Regions from separate parts of the Enterobacter cloacae complex sp. genome, predicted to be linked through region 1. Evidence: predicted binding sites of a transcription regulator. Region 1 holds the regulator's gene; each other region holds the start of a gene.
What was found. The regulator PurR, encoded in region 1, represses purine synthesis genes. The targets are predictions, from matches to a motif close to CANGCAAACGTTTGCNTG.
Positions count from the first base shown of each region.

Region 2: tusA (sulfurtransferase TusA) is a predicted target of PurR. The motif match lies at 2,847-2,864, and genes of this name have one in related genera.
Region 3: purM (phosphoribosylformylglycinamidine cyclo-ligase) is a predicted target of PurR. The motif match lies at 2,772-2,789, and genes of this name have one in related genera.
Region 4: purL (phosphoribosylformylglycinamidine synthase) is a predicted target of PurR. The motif match lies at 2,113-2,130, and genes of this name have one in related genera.

Region 1 covers NZ_LT991957.1:4,045,865-4,051,237, reverse strand. Annotated here, with positions in the region: gene DBR02_RS19975 (C40 family peptidase) at 1-422, shown strand, start outside; gene sodB (superoxide dismutase [Fe]) at 545-1,126, shown strand; gene DBR02_RS19965 (MFS transporter) at 1,164-2,330, opposite strand; gene cydH (cytochrome bd-I oxidase subunit CydH) at 2,492-2,581, opposite strand; gene purR (HTH-type transcriptional repressor PurR) at 2,879-3,904, shown strand; gene punR (DNA-binding transcriptional activator PunR) at 3,922-4,833, opposite strand; gene punC (purine nucleoside transporter PunC) at 4,947-5,373, shown strand, end outside.
Region 2 covers NZ_LT991957.1:1,793,986-1,799,358, forward strand. Annotated here, with positions in the region: gene DBR02_RS09105 (TRAP transporter large permease) at 1-807, opposite strand, end outside; gene DBR02_RS09110 (TRAP transporter small permease) at 818-1,327, opposite strand; gene DBR02_RS09115 (TRAP transporter substrate-binding protein) at 1,340-2,311, opposite strand; gene tusA (sulfurtransferase TusA) at 2,545-2,787, opposite strand; gene DBR02_RS09125 (7-cyano-7-deazaguanine/7-aminomethyl-7-deazaguanine transporter) at 2,957-3,622, shown strand; gene DBR02_RS09130 (DcrB family lipoprotein) at 3,695-4,252, shown strand; gene DBR02_RS09135 (AI-2E family transporter) at 4,388-5,373, shown strand, end outside.
Region 3 covers NZ_LT991957.1:508,510-513,882, reverse strand. Annotated here, with positions in the region: gene ppk1 (polyphosphate kinase 1) at 1-807, opposite strand, end outside; gene purN (phosphoribosylglycinamide formyltransferase) at 1,036-1,677, opposite strand; gene purM (phosphoribosylformylglycinamidine cyclo-ligase) at 1,674-2,711, opposite strand; gene DBR02_RS02410 (6-phospho-beta-glucosidase) at 2,978-4,408, shown strand; gene upp (uracil phosphoribosyltransferase) at 4,626-5,252, shown strand; gene uraA (uracil permease) at 5,335-5,373, shown strand, end outside.
Region 4 covers NZ_LT991957.1:794,675-800,047, reverse strand. Annotated here, with positions in the region: gene tadA (tRNA adenosine(34) deaminase TadA) at 1-510, shown strand, start outside; gene mltF (membrane-bound lytic murein transglycosylase MltF) at 398-1,948, opposite strand; gene purL (phosphoribosylformylglycinamidine synthase) at 2,216-5,373, shown strand, end outside.

The DNA.
Region 1 (5,373 bases):
TGCATAAAGCGCGTATGCAGAAAGCGCAAAAAACGGCGATGAATAAGCTGATGGGGCAAATTGGTAAACCGTATCGCTGGGGGGGCACCTCTCCCCGCACCGGTTTTGACTGTAGCGGGCTGGTCTATTATGCCTATAAAGATCTGGTGAAGTTCCGCATTCCTCGCACCGCCAATGAAATGTACCACCTGCGCGACGCCGCGCCTGTAAACCGTGGCGAGCTGCAAAATGGCGACCTGGTGTTCTTCCGCACTCAGGGACGCGGCACGGCCGATCACGTTGGGGTGTACGTGGGTAACGGTAAGTTTATCCAGTCACCGCGCAGCGGACGGGACATTCAGATCACCTCCCTCAGCGAAGATTACTGGGTGCGCCACTATGTGGGTGCGCGCCGCGTGATGACGCCAAAAACCGTCCGCTAAACTCTGCCCTGTCGCTCCTGCGGCAGGGTAAGTTCCTCTTTTGCATACCCTTTCAATTTGCTATTCTGTCCTTGTTGTCTGTAGGGTTATTGGCAACGTATAAAACAATAAGGAGAGAAGCAATGTCGTTCGAATTACCTGCACTACCGTATGCAAAAGACGCCCTGGCCCCGCACATTTCCGCGGAAACCCTGGAGTACCATTACGGCAAACATCACCAGACCTATGTCACCAACCTGAACAACCTGATTAAAGGCACCGATTTTGAAGGCAAAACGCTGGAAGAGATCGTGCGCAATTCAGACGGCGGCGTTTTCAACAATGCTGCTCAGGTGTGGAACCACACCTTCTACTGGCACTGCCTGGCACCGAATGCAGGCGGGGAACCTACCGGTGACCTGGCCGCAGCGATTAACACCGCGTTCGGCAGCTTCGCGGATTTCAAAGCGAAGTTTACTGACGCCGCCGTTAAAAACTTTGGCTCCGGCTGGACCTGGCTGGTGAAAGAGGCCGATGGCAAACTGGCTATCGTTTCCACCTCTAATGCGGGTACGCCGCTGACCACCAGCGCAACGCCGCTGATGACCGTGGACGTATGGGAACACGCCTATTACATTGATTATCGTAATGCGCGCCCGAACTACCTGGAGCACTTCTGGGCACTGGTTAACTGGGAATTTGTTGCGAAGAACTTCGCCGCGTAAGGGACACGCAGAAGGGGCAACCCTTCTGCGTTTTTGTTTATTCCGCCGTACACACCGCTTCTGGCTGTTTACGCCCGGACATCAGCACCAGCAGCAGGCCGAGTGCGGCAATGATCGCCCCCATCACCGGCACAAAGCTGTAACCTAAACCACCGGAAATCACCGCCCCGCCCGCAGCGGCTCCCAGCGCATTGCCCAGGTTAAACGCACCGATATTCACGGACGATGAGAGCCCCGGCGCCTCATGCGCAACACGCATCACGCGCATCTGCAACGGCGGCACCACGGCAAAGGTTGCGGCGCCCCACACCAACATGGCAACCGCGGCGCCCACTTCGTTACGCGCCAGCCACGGGATCGCCACCATGATGACGATCAGCAGCGTTAAGAAGCCTTTCAGCGTCCCACTCACGGAGCGGTCGGCAAATTTGCCGCCGAGATAGTTGCCAATCGAGAACCCGACACCAATCAGCACCAGCATCGCGGTAACAAAGAGTGGCGTTGCATGGGTAATGTCGTGCAGCACCGGGGAGATATAGGTGTAGAGCGTAAACATCGCCCCCGCCCCCAGTACCGTGGTGAGCAGCGCGGAAAGCACCTGGGGACGCATCAGCACCGCCAGCTCTTTACGTACTTCCGGACGTTCTCCCGCACTTCCTTTCGGCAGTGAGAAGAACAGCGCGACCATCGCGACCACGCCCAGTCCGGCGGTTGCGAGGAAAGACATACGCCAGCCGATAGCTTCTCCCAGCCAGGTGGCGGCGGGAACACCGCCGATATTGGCGATGGTCAGCCCCATAAACATGGTGGCTACCGCGCTGGCCTGCTTATGTTTTGGCACCACGCTGGCGGCAACAACCGAGCCCAGCCCGAAGAAGGCGCCATGGTTCAGGCTGGTCAGAATACGGGAAAGCATCAGGGTGGTGTAATCCGGCGAAATCGCGGAAAGCACGTTGCCCAGGGTGAAAATCGCCATCAGGAAAATCAGCGCATTGCGGCGCGCGCGGTGCGAAAGCAGCAGCGTCATCAGCGGCGCGCCCACCATCACGCCGATCGCGTAGGCGCTAATCAACATACCGGCCGCAGGGATAGAGACATCCACGCCCCGGGCGATAACAGGCAATAACCCCATCGGGGAGAATTCAGTGGTGCCAATCCCAAAGGCGCCAATCGCCAGGGCCAGCAGGGGAAAATTGATTTTCATGAATAAACTCCGGATACCGTGCCGTTACCCGGCACAGAATTAAGAAGTCAAAAGCATGACATCAATCACAAAAAATGAGAAGTTAACATTTTGGCAAAAGATTTTTGCCGGAAAGATAACAATAGCGGCAAGCGAGGGAGAAAATTCTCCCTCCATCTAAATCAGTGCAGCGCAGCGGTTAAACCACCCGCAACAATCAGGGCAAGAACAACAATGGTGGTAAACAGCGAAAACTTCAGATCGGTACTCATCAATTTTTCTCCTTTTATTCACCCTACGAAAAGTGAGCCTGCTCATTTTTACACAGTTCAGGTCAAAAATCTTCCAGGATTTAAGCGGATATCCACTTTACCTCTTCCCCTTTTCATCAAGATAGGACAAAATTCCACGCTAAATTTATTAGCGTACCGGCCACTGACCCCCTCCTGACGTCCTGTGTCGTTTTCCCGGCGTGTCGCAACTCAAGATTGCGTAATAAGGGTGAGAGAAGGCAAACGTTTACCTTCAATGGTTTCAGGAGCTTAGGATATGGTCTGGAGTGACATTTAATGGCAACAATTAAAGACGTAGCAAAACGCGCAAACGTTTCCACCACAACCGTATCACATGTTATTAACAAAACGCGTTTTGTCGCTGAAGAGACGCGCAATGCCGTCTGGGCAGCGATCAAAGAACTTCACTACTCGCCTAGTGCGGTCGCGCGTAGCCTGAAGGTTAATCACACCAAATCGATTGGCCTGCTGGCCACCAGCAGTGAAGCGGCCTACTTTGCTGAAATTATCGAAGCCGTTGAAAAAAACTGCTTCCAGAAGGGCTATACCCTGATTCTGGGCAACGCGTGGAACAACATTGAGAAACAGCGCGCTTATCTGTCGATGATGGCGCAAAAGCGCGTCGACGGCCTGCTGGTGATGTGTTCTGAATACCCAGAGTCGGTCCTTTCCATGCTGGAAGAGTATCGCCACATTCCGATGGTGGTGATGGACTGGGGCGAAGCGCGCGCCGACTTCACCGACTCCGTTATCGATAACGCTTTTGAAGGCGGCTACATGGCGGGGCGTTACCTGGTGGAACGCGGTCACCGTGAAATTGGCGTGATCCCGGGCCCGCTGGAGCGTAACACCGGTGCTGGCCGCCTGGCCGGTTTCATGAAGGCGATGGAAGAGGCGCTGATTACCGTGCCGGAAAACTGGATTGTTCAGGGCGATTTCGAGCCGGAGTCGGGCTATCGCGCCATGCAGCAGATCGTCTCCCAGCCGCATCGCCCTACCGCTGTGTTCTGCGGCGGCGATATCATGGCCATGGGCGCCCTCTGTGCGGCAGATGAACTCGGCCTGCGCGTCCCGCAGGATATCTCGGTGATCGGCTATGATAACGTGCGCAACGCCCGCTTCTTTACGCCGGCGCTGACCACCATTCACCAGCCGAAAGATTCGCTGGGTGAAACCGCCTTCAATATGCTGATGGACAGGATCGTCAACAAGCGTGAACAGTCCCAGTCCATTGAAGTGCACCCGCGCCTGATTGAACGCCGTTCCGTTGCGGACGGTCCGTTCCGCGACTACCGTCGTTAATCCTTTTACGGGGCCAGCTACGCTGGTCCCCGTAACCACTCCCGGTTCAGCGTTTCGCTGTCTCCCAAATAATCCAGCAGCCAGGCCATGGCGGGCGATACGTCGTTTTGCTGCCACGTCAGACAGCACGCGGCGTCCGGGAAGGGATTTTCCAGCGTCAGAGCCACCCACTCCCCCGCGTCAATGCGCGGACGCGCAAAATGCACCGGCACCATGCCAACGCACAGCCCCGCGCTCAGGCAGGTGGCTGACGACTCCCAGTCCGGCGCGACCACGCGGCGCTGATTATCCAGCAGCCAGGTAATGCGCTTCGGCAGCGAACGGGACGTATCTTCCAGCACCAGCGAGGGCCAGTTGCGTAAGGTGTCATCGCTCAGCGGCCCTTCCAGCGCCGCCAGCGGATGATCGCGCGCGACCACGCAGGTCCAGCTCAGCATGCCCATGTCGCGAAACGCGTAGCGCCCCCCAACCGGGATCGCCTGGGTGGCGCCAATCGCCATCTCTGCCCTGCCGTCCGCCAGCGCATCCCAGACGCCGTTAAACACCTCCTGTGAAACGCGCAGTTCGACGTCGGAGAAATGACGATAGAAATCGACGATCATCTGCCGGGTGCGTTCCGGCTTAACGATGTTATCCACCGCGATGGAAAGATGACCGCGCCAGCCGTTGGCGATCTGCTGGCACTGCTCGCGGGTGATCTGCATTTTTTTGATAACAGACCGCCCCTCTTTCAAAAACCACGCGCCGGCCGGCGTGAGCTCCACGTCGCGATGGCGCCGCTCAAACAGCGGGACCGCCAGCCACGCTTCCAGCTGACGCACCGTATAGCTGATGGCCGAGGGAACGCGATGCAGCTCCTGGGCGGCACCGGTAAAGCTGCCGTTACGCGCCACGGCATCGACCACTTCAAGAGAATAATCTGACCACATCTTTTGCCTGCAAAATTTTTGAATTCACCCGCCAAATATTAGCGTTTCACAAGCTGCTTTGCACCTCCTACACTCTGCGCCAACGTACACCTGCCTCCTCAGGAGAATAAACAGTGCAACCCAGGAAAGGATTTTTAGTCTGGCTCGGCGGCTTAAGCGTGCTGGGCTTTTTGGCGACCGATATGTATCTGCCCGCGTTCGCCGCGATGCAGGAAGATTTGCAAACCCCTGCCGCCGCCATCAGCGCCAGCCTGAGTTTGTTCCTCGCAGGCTTTGCCTTGGCGCAACTGCTCTGGGGGCCGCTCTCGGATCGTTTTGGCCGTAAACCCGTCCTGTTGCTGGGACTGGCAATTTTTGCCGTAGGCTGTCTGGGCATGCTGTGGGTCCGCGATGCCGCCTGGCTCCTCGTGCTGCGCTTCATCCAGGCCGTCGGCGTCTGTGCCGCAGCGGTCACCTGGCAGGCGCTGGTAACCGATTATTATCCGGCTTCGCGCACTAACCGCATTTTCGCCACCATTATGCCGCTGGTCGGCCTGTCGC
Region 2 (5,373 bases), 2.3 Mb from region 1:
CATCAGCTTCGGCAGTTCGCTCCATTTGTAGTCGCGGTAGATAAACATGGTGACGAAAAACGCCCACAGGCAGGCCACGGCGGCAGATTCGGTGGCGGTAAAAATCCCGGACAAGATCCCGCCGAGGATAATCACCACCGTCATCAGCCCCCACAGGGCATCGAGCATGATTTTCAGCGCCTGCCTGAACGGGATTTTGTCCCCCTTCGGGTAGCCGCGCTTGCGGGCGAAGCACAGGCAGAGCACCATCAGGCTCACGCCCAGCAGCAGGCCCGGCAATACGCCCGCGATAAACAGCGTGGCGATGGAGACCGTGCCCCCCGCCGCCAGGGAGTAAATCACCGAGTTGTGGCTGGGCGGGATTAAAATCGCCTGTACCGACCCGCTGGCCGTTACCGCCGCCGCGTATTCGCGCGGGTAGCCCTTCTTCTCCATCTCCGGGATCATCACGCTGCCGATGGACGCCGTATCCGCCACCGACGAGCCGGAAATCGCGCCGAAGAACGTTGAAGCCACGATGTTCACCAGCGACAGCCCGCCGCGAATAAAGCCGACAAACACGTAGGCGAAATTCACAAGACGCCGTGCAATGCCCCCTTCCGCCATGATCGCCCCGGCAAGAATGAAGAACGGGATCGCCAGCAGCGTGAATTTGTTCACCCCGCTGGTGATCTGGATCATCAGCGCCTCCAGCGGCAGGTCAATCCACAGCGCGCCCGCGACGGCGCTCAGGCCCACGGCGAAGGCCACCGGCATCCCCAGCGCCAGCAAAATGGCGAGGGTGAATAACAAAATAAAAGCATCCATTGTTCACCCCTTAACTGTGGTTGCCGATCAGCACGACCGGACGGTTTTCCTGCGAGCCAAACAGCAGGCGTTCAAGCACAAACAGGATCAAAATCGCCGATCCGACAGGCAGCGGCAGATAGCTCTCGCCGGAGGTCAGGAGCGGAAACTCCGCCACCGGTTGCTCCCACAGCTCGACGCACAGCCAGTAGCTGTACCAGCACATCAGGCCAGAGATCAGCAGCATCAGCAGGTCCACCGTCCGCGCGCACAGCCTTTGCAGCGATACGGGCAGACGGTCGGTGAGCATGTTGACCGCAATATGCGATCCGGCGCGGTAGCTCACCGCCGCGCCGATAAAGGTAAACGTCACCATGCAGATAATGGCGACGGGCTCCGGCCAGGATTCGCCGCGGTTGAGCACGTAGCGTGAGAAGATACCGATGGGGATGACAATCGTCATCACCAGCAGCGAGACACCCGCCACCGCCATGGCGAGCAGGTACAGACGGTCCATCCACTTCAGGTAGAGTTCGGACATACGTACTCCGGATCACTGAACGTCGGCGATGGCTTTCATCAGATCCTGATGCTTGTCGCCATACTGCGCGCGCACCGGCTCTGTCGCCTTGATAAACACCGTTTTATCAATATCGTGGAACTGCACGCCGCCGGCCTTCATTTTCGCCAGCGCCTGGTCGTTATAGGCATTCCACAGCTTGCGCTGCTCTAACTGCGTTTCACGGGCCAGGGTCAGGATCTTCTGCTGCTCGTCAGCGCTCAGTTTGTCCCATTTCACTTTGGAGTAGAGCAGCATTTCCGGGGTGATGAAGTGGCCGCTCAGCGTGTAGTTTTTCGCAACCGGCATATAGTTGTGGGCGACAAAGGTTGGCGGGTTGTTCTCCGCACCGTCAATCACCCCGGTCTGCATGCCGCTGTACACCTCGCTGACGCCCATCGCGATTGCGTTCGCCCCCATCGCTTTCAGCGTGGCCAGCGCCACCGGGCTACCCTGCACGCGGATTTTCTTCCCTTTCAGATCGTCCGGCTTGACGATCGGCTCTTTGGTGATCAGGTTGCGGGTGCCGGAGTCCATCCAGCCGAGGAACACCAGACGCGATTTCGGGTTGGCGGTGAGCTTGTCGCCGATCTGCTTGCCGATATCCCCGTCGATCACCTTGTGCATGTGGTCCTCATCGCGGAACACGTAGGGCAGCGTAAACACTTCGATATCCGGCAGGATGGCGGCAACCGGCGCCATGGAGACGCGGATCATATCAATCGCCCCCATCTGCGCCTGCTCAATCATCTGCTTTTCATCCCCCAGCACGCCGCCGGGAAAGACCTTAATCTCCAGCTTGCCGTCGGTTTGTTGTTTGAGTTTTTCACCCATCTGCTGAACCGCCACCACGTTCGGGTAGCCTTCAGGATGCACATCGGCGGCTTTAATGGTTTGCGCGGAAACGGTGCAGGCAAAAGCAGACAGGCACAGAGCGGCCAGTAACGGCTTGAGGGTCGTTTTCATTCAGTCAACTCCAGGGTAGTGAGATAAGCGTTAAAACGGTGTTTTAGTTTTTGACGTTTAAAAATTAGACTACGGCTGGAAAAGGGAGGGTGAAGCGCCTCACAAAAGCGCGAAATTTTGAAACGATGGTTCGAAATTGTGATGGGTGCTTGTCGGGTGGCGGCTGCGCCTTACCCGACCTACTACACCCGTAGGCCCGTGCAAGCGAAGCGCCGCCGGGCATCAGGCCGCACCTACCCCTTACGAATCACATACCGGTACGGCAGGGTTTCCGTTTGCTGCGCCACCAGTTCGTGTTCCATAAAGGTACAAAAGCCGGGGATATCGCGGGTGGTGGCCGGATCGTCAGCGACGATCAGCAGCGTTTCGCCGCTCTGCATGTTACGTACGGTTTTACGCACCATCATTACCGGCTCCGGGCAACGGAGGCCCTGGGCGTCAAGCGTGTGGTCTGGGCTGGAAAACAGATCGGTCATTTTCTTCTCGTTCAGGTAAAAACGGCTGTAGTTTACGCCCCGCTATCGTCAATGCAAACCAGGTTAACGATTGCGTGAAAATTAGCCATTGCAAAGTGCGGTCAAAGCAGTATCATGCGGCGGCTTTATTGGGTTCCCTCACCCCAAATATTAATCAAAAAGGTACAATATGAACTCCTTTACACAATCGCAGCGCGTCAAAGCGTTGTTCTGGCTTTCGCTATTTCATTTGCTGGTGATCATCTCCAGTAACTATCTGGTACAGCTCCCTATCTCCATTTTTGGTTTCCATACCACCTGGGGCGCATTCAGTTTTCCGTTTATTTTCCTCGCGACCGATTTAACCGTGCGTATCTTTGGCGCACCGCTGGCGCGGCGGATTATTTTTGCGGTGATGATCCCGGCGCTGTTCGTCTCCTACGCCATCTCCTCCCTGTTTTACATGGGTAGCTGGCAGGGCGTTGAAGCGCTAACGCATTTCAACCTGTTCGTCGCGCGTATTGCCGCCGCCAGCTTTATGGCCTATGCCCTGGGGCAGATCCTCGATGTTCACGTCTTTAACCGCCTGCGTCAGAATCATCGCTGGTGGATGGCACCGACGGCGTCGACGCTGTTCGGTAACGTGAGCGATACGCTGGCCTTCTTCTTCATTGCCTTCTGGCGCAGCCCGGACGCCTTCATGGCAGAACACTGGATGGAAATTGCCCTTGTGGACTACGCCTTTAAGGTGCTTATCAGCCTGGTTTTCTTCCTGCCGATGTACGGCGTGCTGTTGAATATGCTGCTGAAAAGGCTGGCAGATAAATCTGAAATCGCCGCATTACAGGCAGGTTAAGGGTTCGCTTTATCAGTTGTGATAAGATGAACGAATGAGCCGCTATGGCCGTTTATCGAAAGGAAGAAGTCAATGCGCAATCTGGTTAAATATGTCGGGATTGGCCTGCTGGTTGTTGGCCTTGCAGCCTGTGATAACAGCGACACCAAAACGCCTGCTCAGGGCGCGTCAGCAGAAAGCAACGCCACCGGTCAGCCGGTGAGCCTGATGGATGGCAAACTCAGTTTCTCTCTGCCTGCGGATATGACCGATCAGAGCGGTAAGCTGGGCACCCAGGCGAACAACATGCACGTCTATTCCGATGCCACCGGCCAAAAAGCGGTCATTGTGATTGTCGGTGACGATACCAGCGAAGATCTGGGCGTGCTGGCCAAACGTCTGGAAGACCAGCAGCGCAGCCGCGACCCGCAGCTTCAGGTGGTCACCAATAAGTCGATTGAACTGAAAGGCCACACGCTGCAACAGCTGGACAGCATCATCTCCGCCAAAGGCCAGACCGCGTACTCCTCCGTGGTGCTCGGCAAGGTGGATAACAAACTGCTGACCATGCAGATCACCCTGCCGGCAGACAATCAGCAGAAAGCGCAGAGCGCCGCTGAAAACATCATTAACACTCTCGTGATCCAGTAATCGTTCACCGGGATACCGTGGCCTCCGTCGCTTGCGCCGGGGGCCATTTTTTTGGCACGACTTTCAGACTAACGCTCCAGACGAAGCACTTCCGGCGCACTACAATTAACGAGCCCCCCGGAAAAAGGAATTCTTATGACTGCCAGCCCGCCCGATAAAGCCGGACTTCATATTTTACTCAAACTCGCCTGCCTGGTGGTTATCCTTGCGGGTATCCACGCGGCAGCGGATATCATTGTTCAGCTTCTGCTGGCGCTGTTTTTCGCCATCGTCCTCAACCCGCTGGTGACATGGTTTTTACGCCGGGGCATCAGCCGCCCGGTCGCCATCACCATTGTGGTTATCGTAATGCTGATTGTGCTGACGGCGCTGTTCGGCGTGCTCGCCGCCTCGCTGAGTGAATTTTCCACTATGCTGCCGCAGTACAATAAAGAGCTGACGCGCAAGCTGGTCGATCTCCAGCGAATGATGCCGTTCGTTAATCTGCATATTTCACCGGAGCGAATGCTGCGCCGGATGGATTCCGAGAAGGTCATGACCTACGCCACCACGTTAATGACCGGGCTTTCCGGGGCGATGGCCAGCATTCTGCTGCTGGTGATGACGGTGGTGTTTATGCTGTTCGAAGTGCGCCACGTGCCGTATAAGCTGCGTTTTGCCCTGAACAATCCGCAGATCCACATTGCCGGCTTGCACCGCGCGCTGAAGGGCGTGTCCAAATATCTGGCGCTGAAAACCCTGCTTAGCCTGTGGACCGGCGTGATTGTCTGGCTGGGGCTGGTACTGCTGGACGTGCAGTTCGCGCTGATGTGGGGCGTGCTGGCGTTTTTACTGAACTACGTGCCCAATATCGGCGCGGTGCTTTCTGCCGTCCCGCCGATGATCCAGGCGTTCCTGTTTAACGGTTTTTATGAGTGCATGCTGGTGGGGGCGCTGTTCCTTGTCGTGCATATGGTACTGGGCAATATTCTCGAACCGCGCATGATGGGCCACCGCCTGGGCATGTCGACGATGGTGGTGTTTTTATCATTACTGATCTGGGGATGGCTCCTGGGACCGGTGGGCATGTTGCTCTCCGTACCGCTCACCAGCGTCTGTAAAATCTGGATGGAAACCACCAA
Region 3 (5,373 bases), 3.5 Mb from region 1:
CGGCATATCGCGCTGATAAACAAAACGCACCGGCTCTGCGGTCAGGCGCTGCTTGAGGCTGGAGGACATCAGCTCCATCAGGCTGGCTTCCATCTCGTGCACCAGATCGTACTCAGCGTCACGGGTCATCTTCATTGAGTAGGCGTTTAGCGCGTCGTAATCGAAGAAGCCCTTGAAGATATCGTCAAGGCAGTAACGCAGGATGTTATCCAGCAGAATCATTGGTTTACGTCGACGCGGCGTTTCCGGCGGCAGGTTCACAAAGCGCGGAACCTTATCGGACGGAATTTCCAGCAGCGCATAGTTGATGGTCTCACCGCGAATGATTTCCACTGCCAGATAGGTGTAATCATCTTTCAGGAACTGCACCAGATCGGTTTCACGGTTGATCAAAATCGGGGTGATGTGCTGGCGCAAATAATGTTTGAAATAGTGGCGAAGCCAGTTTTGCTGATTCGCGGAGAGCTGACGTTCGTTGATCAGGAAGATTTGATTGCGTGCCATTTCCAGCAGCAGCTCGTTATAGAGGCCATCAAATTCCTGATCGGCTTTCATGACGCGAGACTGGATTTTTCCAAGCAGATGCCGCGAGTGGGAGTTTAAGCCCTGTTCTTCACTGATGATGATTCGGCGCTTCAGTTCGGCAAAGCGAACCTTATAGAACTCATCCAGATTGTTGGAATAGATGCCTAAAAAACGCATGCGCTCAATCAGCGGGTTGCTTTTATCGGCCGCTTCCTGAAGTACACGTTCGTTGAATGCTAACCAGCTTAGCTCTTTCTCAATGTATAACTTTTCCTGACCCATTACAGCTCACACTCCAGTTCAATCACAGGACGTGGTAAATCCGTCTCGTCCTTATTATGGCGAGCATTTCCACGATATGTCCAACAGTGCCAGAAAAGTATGACAGTTATTTTTTTTGTTGGGGATTTTAGAGGGTTGGGGGAGGGGGATCGGGTGGCGCTGCGCTTACCACGACCTACGGGAGCGTAGGCCCGTGAAAGCGAAGCGCCGCCGGGCAATTCAAACAGACTACTCTTCGGCCGCATAACCCTGCGGGGGCAACTTCACGCCGTCCAGCCAGGCTGCGCCGTTGCGCATCTCCAGGCGTCCATCGACAAACCAGCTTACCACCAGGGGATAAATGGCGTGCTCCTGCGTCTGTACGCGTTCGGTCACGTCGTCTTCATTGTCGCCGTCAAAGACCGGTACTTTCGCCTGCAAAATCACCGGACCGCCGTCCAGCTCGTCGGTGACGAAATGCACGGAGGTACCGTGCTCCTCATCGCCGTTCTCCAGCACCTGACGATGGGTGTGCAGGCCGGGATATTTTGGCAGCAGGGAAGGGTGAATATTGAGCAGCCGACCGGCGTAGTGTTCAACAAAAGCCTGACTCAGGATGCGCATGTAGCCTGCCAGCACCACGACGTCGGGTGCGTAGGCGTCAATTTCCTGCACCAGTTCGCGGTCAAACGCTTCACGGCCCGCGAACTGACTGGCTTCCAGCGCGTGCGCGGGGATATTGGCTTCCCGCGCGCGCTCAAGGCCGAATGCATCGGCCTTGTTGCTGAATACTGCCCGAATGGTGCCATTGATTTTCTTCTGTTTGCAGGCATCTATGATTGCCTGCAAATTGCTTCCGTTGCCGGAAATAAGCACCACGATGTTTTTCATTCAATGACCACACGCTGTTCGGAATCGGACGCTTTAATCGTACCGATTTTCCACGCGTTTTCACCTTTTTCTGTCAGCAGCTTAACCGCTTTATCCGCTTCGCTTGCCGGCAGGGCGATAACCATGCCCACGCCGCAGTTAAAGGTGCGGTACATTTCGTGCGAGCTCACGTTGCCGGCGGTTTGCAGCCAGTTGAAGACGGACGGCCACTGCCATGAGGAGGCGTCGATTACCGCCTGGGTATTGTCCGGCAGCACGCGCGGAATATTTTCCCAGAAGCCGCCGCCGGTCAGGTGAGCGATAGCGTGAACGTCGACGTTCTCAATCAGCGCCAGTACGTTTTTCACGTAGATGCGGGTCGGGGCCAGCAGGTGATCGGCCAGCGGTTTGCCGTCCAGCTCGGTGGTCAGCGGGTCGCAACCGCTCACTTCGAGGATTTTACGTACCAGAGAGTAGCCGTTAGAGTGCGGGCCGCTGGAGGCCAGCGCAACCAGCACATCGCCGTCAGCCACTTTGCTGCCGTCGATAATTTCTGATTTTTCTACCACGCCAACGCAGAAGCCTGCGACGTCATAATCTTCACCGTGATACATGCCGGGCATTTCAGCGGTTTCACCGCCGACCAGCGCACAGCCGGATTGCAGACAGCCTTCGGCGATGCCGTTAATGACGCTGGCTGCGGTGTCCACGTCCAGCTTGCCGGTCGCGTAGTAATCCAGGAAGAACAGCGGCTCAGCGCCCTGTACCACCAGGTCGTTGACGCACATCGCCACCAGATCGATACCGATCGTATCGTGTCGCTTAAGATCCATCGCCAGACGCAGTTTTGTCCCTACACCATCCGTACCCGAGACCAGCACAGGTTCACGATATTTTTGCGGCAGCGCGCACAGTGCGCCGAATCCACCCAGGCCACCCATCACTTCCGGGCGGCGGGTTTTTTTCACCACACCTTTGATTCGGTCAACCAGCGCATTACCTGCGTCAATATCAACACCGGCATCTTTGTAGCTGAGAGAAGTTTTGTTGGTCACGGCTCAAGTCCCCACGCGATTGCATAGCTAGTAAGAAAAATCGGCGCAATTCTAACAGTCCAGGCAAACGTTTGCGAGCCTATTCTCGGCGCGAAGATCTTTTTTTCTCAAAGGCCTGTAAAGGGCGACAAACTTGACTCTGTTCACGAAAATGAAACCGGTTTCTGCGATCTGCTTGCAACGGCTTTCCCCTTTGCACATCATCAAACTGAAACCGGTTTCTGTAACTGTTTTTGCAGAAAATAACGCAGAATGAGGGAAAGCAAATGTCTGGATTTAAAGCAGGTTTTCTGTGGGGTGGAGCCGTTGCGGCGCACCAGCTTGAAGGCGGCTGGAAAGAGGGCGGCAAGGGGGTAAGCGTTGCCGACGTCATGACCGCGGGCGCCCACGGCGTGCCGCGTGAAATCACCAACGGCGTGCTGGAGGGGAAAAATTACCCAAACCACGAAGCCATCGATTTCTACCACCGTTATAAAGAAGACATCAAACTCTTTGCCGAGATGGGGTTCAAATGCTTCCGCACCTCCATCGCCTGGACGCGTATCTTCCCGAAAGGCGACGAGCTGGAGCCGAACGAAGCAGGACTCAAATTCTACGATGACCTGTTTGACGAGTGCCTGAAGTACGGCATCGAACCGGTTATCACGCTTTCCCACTTCGAGATGCCTTTCCACCTGGTAACGGAATACGGCGGCTGGCGCAACCGTAAGCTGATCGACTTCTTCGTGCGCTTCGCGAAGGTCGTTTTTGAGCGTTACCAGCACAAGGTGAAGTACTGGATGACCTTTAACGAGATCAACAACCAGGCAAACTTCCACGAAGACTTTGCGCCGTTCACCAACTCCGGGCTGAAATATGCGCCGGGTGAAGACCGCGAGCCGGTCATGTTCCAGGCGGCGCACTATGAGCTGGTGGCCAGCGCCCTGGCGGTGAAGGCGGGCCGCGAGATCAACCCGTCGCTGCAAATCGGCTGCATGATTGCCATGTGTCCCATCTACCCGCTGACCTGCGCGCCGGACGACATGATGATGGCGATGAACGCCATGCATCGCCGCTACTGGTTCACCGACGTGCACGTGCGCGGCAAGTATCCGCAGCATCTGCTCAACTACTTTGAACGTCGCGGCTTCGCGCTGGATATCACCGAAGAAGATAAGGCCGCGCTGACGCAGGGCTGCGTGGATTACATCGGGTTCAGCTACTACATGTCTTTCGCCACCAAAGCGACGGCAGATAACCCGGCGCTGGATTACGACGAGAGCAAGAGTCTGGTCTCTAACCCGTACGTGCAGAAATCCGACTGGGGCTGGCAGATTGACCCTGTCGGGCTGCGCTACTCTCTGAACTGGTTCTGGGATCACTATCAGCTCCCGCTGTTCATTGTTGAAAACGGCTTTGGCGCGATCGACGTGCAGGAGAGCGACGGCACGGTAAACGACCAGTACCGCATTGATTATCTGTCTGCACACATCCGCGAGATGAAAAAAGCGGTGGTGGAAGATGGCGTGGATCTGATGGGCTATACCCCGTGGGGCTGTATCGACCTGGTCTCTGCCGGAACGGGTGAAATGAAAAAACGCTACGGCTTTATCTTTGTCGATAAAGATAACGAAGGGAACGGCACGCTGAACCGCAGCAAGAAGAAGTCGTTCGACTGGTATAAGCAGGTGATTGCCAGCAACGGCGATAACCTCTAATTGTCGGGTGGCGCTCACGCTTACCCGACCTACAATACACGTAGGCCCGCGTAAGCGCAGCGCCACCGGGCAAGATCCCGCACCCAAGCCGGAGCCCTGCCTCCGGCTTTTTTGTTTTTGATTGATATACGTCAAGCAAGTTGGGTATGGCGCAATCGGAAAAAAGCGGTATAATCCCGCGATTTTTTTGCGGATGCCACCTCAGAGGAGAAAGAGAATGAAGATTGTGGAAGTGAAACACCCACTCGTTAAACACAAGTTGGGCCTGATGCGTGAGCATGACATCAGCACGAAGCGTTTTCGCGAACTGGCTTCTGAAGTGGGCAGCCTGCTGACCTACGAAGCAACCTCCGATCTGGAAACGGAAAAAGTGACCATCGAAGGCTGGAACGGTCCGGTACAGGTTGAGCAGATCAAAGGTAAAAAAATTACCGTGGTGCCAATCCTGCGTGCGGGTCTGGGCATGATGGAAGGCGTACTGGAGCACGTGCCAAGCGCGCGTATCAGCGTGGTGGGTATCTACCGTGACGAAGAGACCCTTGAGCCGGTCCCGTACTTCCAGAAGCTGGTCTCTAACATCGACGAGCGTATGGCGCTGGTGGTTGACCCGATGCTGGCGACCGGTGGTTCGATGATCGCCACCATCGACCTGCTGAAAAAAGCCGGATGCAGCAGCATTAAGGTGCTGGTCCTGGTTGCAGCGCCGGAAGGTATTGCGGCGCTGGAAAAAGCGCACCCGGACGTTGAACTGTATACCGCGTCTGTCGACCAGGGACTGAACGAGCACGGGTACATCATCCCGGGACTTGGCGATGCCGGCGATAAGATTTTTGGTACTAAATAATCGAATAACGATAAAGAAGCCGACTTTGATAGTCGGCTTTTTTTTGAATAAAAACCAACAATAACACTCAGAGGAAAACACTATGACGCGCCGTGCTATCGGGGTGAGTGAAAGACCGCCG
Region 4 (5,373 bases), 3.3 Mb from region 1:
CCCTTGTCCAACCCTGAACACAATCATGAATACTGGATGCGCCACGCGCTGGCGCTGGCTCAGCGCGCCTGGGAAGAGGGCGAAGTGCCCGTGGGCGCGGTGCTGGTCCATAACAATCAGGTGATTGGAGAAGGGTGGAACCGTCCTATTGGCCGCCACGATCCCACCGCGCATGCTGAAATCATGGCGCTTCGTCAGGGCGGACTGGTGCTGCAAAACTATCGCCTGCTTGATACCACCCTCTACGTCACCCTTGAACCGTGCGTGATGTGCTCCGGGGCAATGGTGCACAGCCGAATCGGCACGCTGGTATTTGGCGCGCGGGATGAAAAGACGGGTGCTGCCGGCTCGCTGATGGACGTGCTTGGGCATCCGGGGATGAACCACCAGGTGAAAACTATCGGTGGGGTACTTGCACCAGAATGTTCGGGTCTGTTAAGTGACTTTTTTCGAATGCGTCGGCAGCAGAAAAAGCAACAAAAGGCAGAATTGAAGCCGCAGGGTGATTAAGCTCGTCCGGTGCGACCACCGGATAGCTTTCAGCCAGCTGTTGTGCCTCGGTTGCCTCTTTTTCTTTCTCCAGCAAATACCCCACCAGGCTTATCTGATATTTACGAATATTCTCCACGTAGGCATACGCTTCATGTCCGCGCGCATAGCCGTACGTCAGTTTTTTATACCACTGTTTCTGGCTAAGCAGCGGCAGGCGCTGTTTTACATCAGACCAGCTGTCCGGATTACCTTTTGTTTTCGCCGTCAGCGCGCGCGCGTCGAGCATATGCGCATAGCCCATGTTATAGGCGGCCAGCGCAAACCAGATCCGCTCCCCTTCCGGGACCGTCTCCGGCACTTTTGCCATCATATCCTGCAAATACTGCGCGCCGCCGCTGATGCTCTGTTCCGCATCGGTCCGGTCGCTGATGCCGAGGCTCTGGGCGGTATTTTTGGTCAGCATCATCAACCCGCGCACGCCCGTCGGGGAGGTGGCCTGAGCATCCCAGTGTGATTCCTGGTAGGAAATCGCCGCCAGCAGCTTCCAGTCAATTTCCTGTGCGTATTTCTCAAACAGCGGTTGCAGCTCCGGCAGCACGCTGTCCACGGCGCGCAGGAAGGTGCGGGTGTCCACGTAATCAAAATCGTCACCGTGACCGAGATATTTCTCTTCCAGACGCGCCAGGGTGCCGTCTTCATTGATGGAATTAAAGAAATCGAGCATGGCCGCAGAAACGGTCTGATCGTCGTCTAGCGGGGTAAACCAGGTTACCGGCTGTTCGTCGGTCACATCCAGCGCCACGGCGATTTCAGGATGAACGCGCTGGAAGAGGCTGATCGCTACCGAATCAGCAATGGTATAGGCCAGCTTTTTATCCTTCACCTGCTCCAGCAATGCGTTGGTGCCCAGTTTCGGGTCAACCTTCCAGCTGAGGTTCGGGTATTTTTTCTCTTTTAATTCCCGCAGATCGTCAATCACCACGTGGCCGGGGGCGATGGTTAACTGCTGGTCGGTGATGTCGGCCAGCGAGCGCGGGCGCAGGCTACCCACACGGTAAACCACCTGCTGCGACACGGAATAATAGGTTGGGCCCGGCTGATAGTTTTTGCTCCGCTCGGTGTTGTATACCAGTCCGGCGGCAAGGATATCGGCGCGGTTATGATCCAGGTCGTCAAACAGCTGGTTAATGTTTTGTCGCACGGTGACCTTCAGCTTTACGCCCAGATAGTCTGCAAACAGCCGTGCGAGTTCGTAATCAAGCCCAATGGTTTTACCGTTGATATCGTCATAAATAAGCGGGGAAGAGAGGGTACTGACGCGCAGCTCCCCCCGCTCCTGAATGGCGGCGATACGGTTCTCGGCTTTGCCGAACCAGGGGATAGAAGGCCAGAGGGCCACTGCCAGCAGCAACGTAACAATGCCGATGAGCAGATAATTAATCTTTAATTTTTTCAATTAGTTAATTCTCTGCGACGCCGGATGCCTCAGTGTGCTGTAGTCATGTTATGAATAGGGTTTGCCATTGATTGAGCGGCATTTTGCGCAAAGTAGCGCCAGTTGGCAACCAATTAGAGAGACAGGTCACATCTATTGTTAAACATAATGGATGATTTTATTTCGACGCAAACGGTTTCGTCGGCGCTCAGGATTCTCTATAATGACGCCCGTTTTCCCCCCTTGCGCACACTGTAAGCGCCCCGGCGCTTCGAAGACGAGAGACTTATGATGGAAATTCTGCGTGGTTCGCCTGCACTGTCTGCCTTCCGTATTAACAAACTGCTGGCACGTTTTCAGGCGGCCGACCTTCCGGTAAGCAATATTTACGCTGAGTATGTCCATTTTGCTGACCTGAATGCCCCTCTGAATGCAGAGGAGCGCGTACAGCTGGAACGCCTGCTTAAATATGGCCCAAGCCTGAGCAGCCATACGCCGACCGGCAAACTGATCCTTGCCACGCCACGTCCGGGCACCATCTCCCCCTGGTCTTCCAAAGCAACGGATATCGCCCACAACTGCGGCCTGAGCCAGATTAACCGTCTGGAGCGCGGCGTAGCGTACTATGTGGAAGCGTCGACCCTGAGCGACGCGCAGTGGCAGGCCGTTGCGGCAGAGCTGCACGACCGCATGATGGAGAGCGTGTTTGCCTCTCTGGATGAGGCGCAGAAGCTGTTTTCCCACCATCAGCCTGCGCCGGTACAGAGCGTAGACCTGCTGGGGCAGGGGCGTCAGGCGCTGATCGACGCAAACCTGCGTCTGGGTCTGGCACTCGCAGAAGATGAAATTGACTACCTTCAGGATGCATTCGTTAAGCTGAACCGCAACCCGAACGACATCGAACTGTATATGTTCGCGCAGGCCAACTCTGAGCACTGCCGTCACAAGATTTTCAACGCCGACTGGATTATCGACGGCGAACTGCAGCCGAAGTCGCTGTTCAAAATGATCAAAAACACCATGGAGCAAACCCCTGACCATGTGCTGTCTGCCTATAAGGACAACGCCGCGGTAATGGAAGGTTCCGAGGTGGGCCGCTTCTTCGCCGACCGCGAAGCGGGGCGTTATGACTTCCATCAGGAGCCTGCGCATATCCTGATGAAAGTGGAAACCCACAACCACCCGACGGCAATCTCGCCGTGGCCGGGTGCGGCGACCGGTTCCGGCGGTGAAATCCGTGACGAAGGTGCAACGGGTCGCGGCGCTAAACCAAAAGCGGGTCTGGTCGGTTTCTCCGTTTCCAACCTGCGTATCCCGGGCTTTGAACAGCCGTGGGAAGAAGATTTCGGCAAGCCAGAGCGCATCGTGACCGCGCTGGATATCATGACCGAAGGCCCGCTGGGCGGCGCGGCATTCAACAACGAATTTGGTCGTCCGGCGCTGAACGGCTACTTCCGTACCTATGAAGAGAAAGTGGACAGCCACAACGGCGAAGAGCTGCGCGGCTACCACAAACCGATCATGCTGGCGGGCGGGATCGGCAACATTCGCGCCGATCACGTGCAGAAAGGTGAGATCGTCGTCGGCGCGAAGCTGATCGTGCTCGGCGGTCCGGCCATGAACATCGGTCTGGGCGGTGGTGCAGCCTCGTCTATGGCTTCCGGCCAGTCTGATGCGGATCTCGATTTCGCCTCCGTGCAGCGCGACAACCCGGAGATGGAGCGTCGCTGTCAGGAAGTCATCGACCGCTGCTGGCAGCTCGGTGACGCCAACCCGATTCTGTTCATCCACGACGTGGGCGCGGGCGGCCTGTCCAACGCCATGCCGGAGCTGGTGAGCGACGGGGGTCGCGGCGGCCGTTTCAACCTGCGCGACATCCTGAGCGACGAGCCGGGCATGAGCCCGCTGGAAATCTGGTGTAACGAATCCCAGGAGCGCTACGTGCTGGCGGTGGCCGCCGATCAGCTGCCGCTGTTTGACGAGCTGTGCCGCCGCGAGCGCGCGCCCTATGCCGTCATCGGTGAAGCGACCGAAGAGCAGCACCTCTCCTTGAGCGATACCCACTTTGACAACCAGCCGATCGATCTGCCGCTGGACGTGCTGCTCGGCAAAACGCCGAAGATGACCCGCGACGTCACCACCCGCAAAGCGGCGGGCAAAGCGCTGGACCGCCAGGGCATTACCGTTGCGGACGCGGTGAATCGCGTACTGCACCTCCCGGCCGTGGCAGAGAAAACGTTCCTGGTCACCATCGGCGACCGTACCGTAACCGGTATGGTGTCGCGCGATCAGATGGTCGGCCCGTGGCAGATCCCGGTCGCTAACTGCGCCGTGACCACCGCGAGCCTCGACAGCTACTACGGCGAAGCGATGGCGCTGGGCGAACGTACGCCGGTGGCGCTGCTGGACTTCGCCGCCTCTGCGCGACTGGCCGTTGGTGAAGCGCTGACCAACATTGCCGCCACGCAGATTGGTGATATTAAACGCATCAAGCTTTCCGCGAACTGGATGGCCGCTGCCGGTCACCCGGGTGAAGATGCAGGCCTGTATGAAGCGGTGAAAGCGGTGGGCGAAGAGCTGTGTCCTGCACTCGGCCTGACCATTCCGGTGGGTAAAGACTCCATGTCGATGAAAACCCGCTGGCAGGAGGGTAACGAGCAGCGCGAGATGACCTCTCCGCTGTCGCTGGTGATCACCGCGTTTGCCCGCGTGGAAGACGTACGCCAGACCGTTACGCCGCAGCTGGCGACCGAAGATAACGCCCTGCTGCTGATTGACCTCGGCAAAGGCCATAACGCACTGGGCGCAACCGCGCTGGCGCAGGTTTACCGTCAGCTCGGCGATAAGCCAGCCGACGTGCGTGACGTCGCCCAGCTAAAAGGCTTCTACGACGCGATCCAGGCGCTGGTGGCACAGCGCAAGCTGCTGGCCTACCACGACCGCTCCGACGGTGGCCTGCTGGTCACCCTGGCAGAGATGGCCTTCACCGGCCACTGCGGCGTGGAAGCGAACATTGGCGCTCTTGGCGAAGACCGCCTGGCAGCGCTGTTTAACGAAGAGCTGGGCGCGGTGATTCAGGTCCGCGCCGCAGACCGCGAGGCGGTGGAAGCTCTCCTTGCGAAGCACGGTCTGGCAGACTGCGTGCACTACCTGGGGAAAGCAGTGCAGGGTGACCGCTTCGTGATTGAAGCCGACGGCCACGCGGTGTTCAGCGAAAGCCGTACCACGCTGCGTATGTGGTGGGCGGAAACCACCTGGCAGATGCAGCGCCTGCGCGACAATCCGGAATGCGCCGATCAGGAACATAACGCGAAGGCCAATGATCAGGATCCAGGCCTGAACGTGAAGCTCTCCTTCGACATCAACGAAGACATTGCCGCACCGTACATTGCGACCGGCGCGCGTCCGAAAGTGGCCGTGCTGCGCGAGCAGGGCGTTAACTCCCA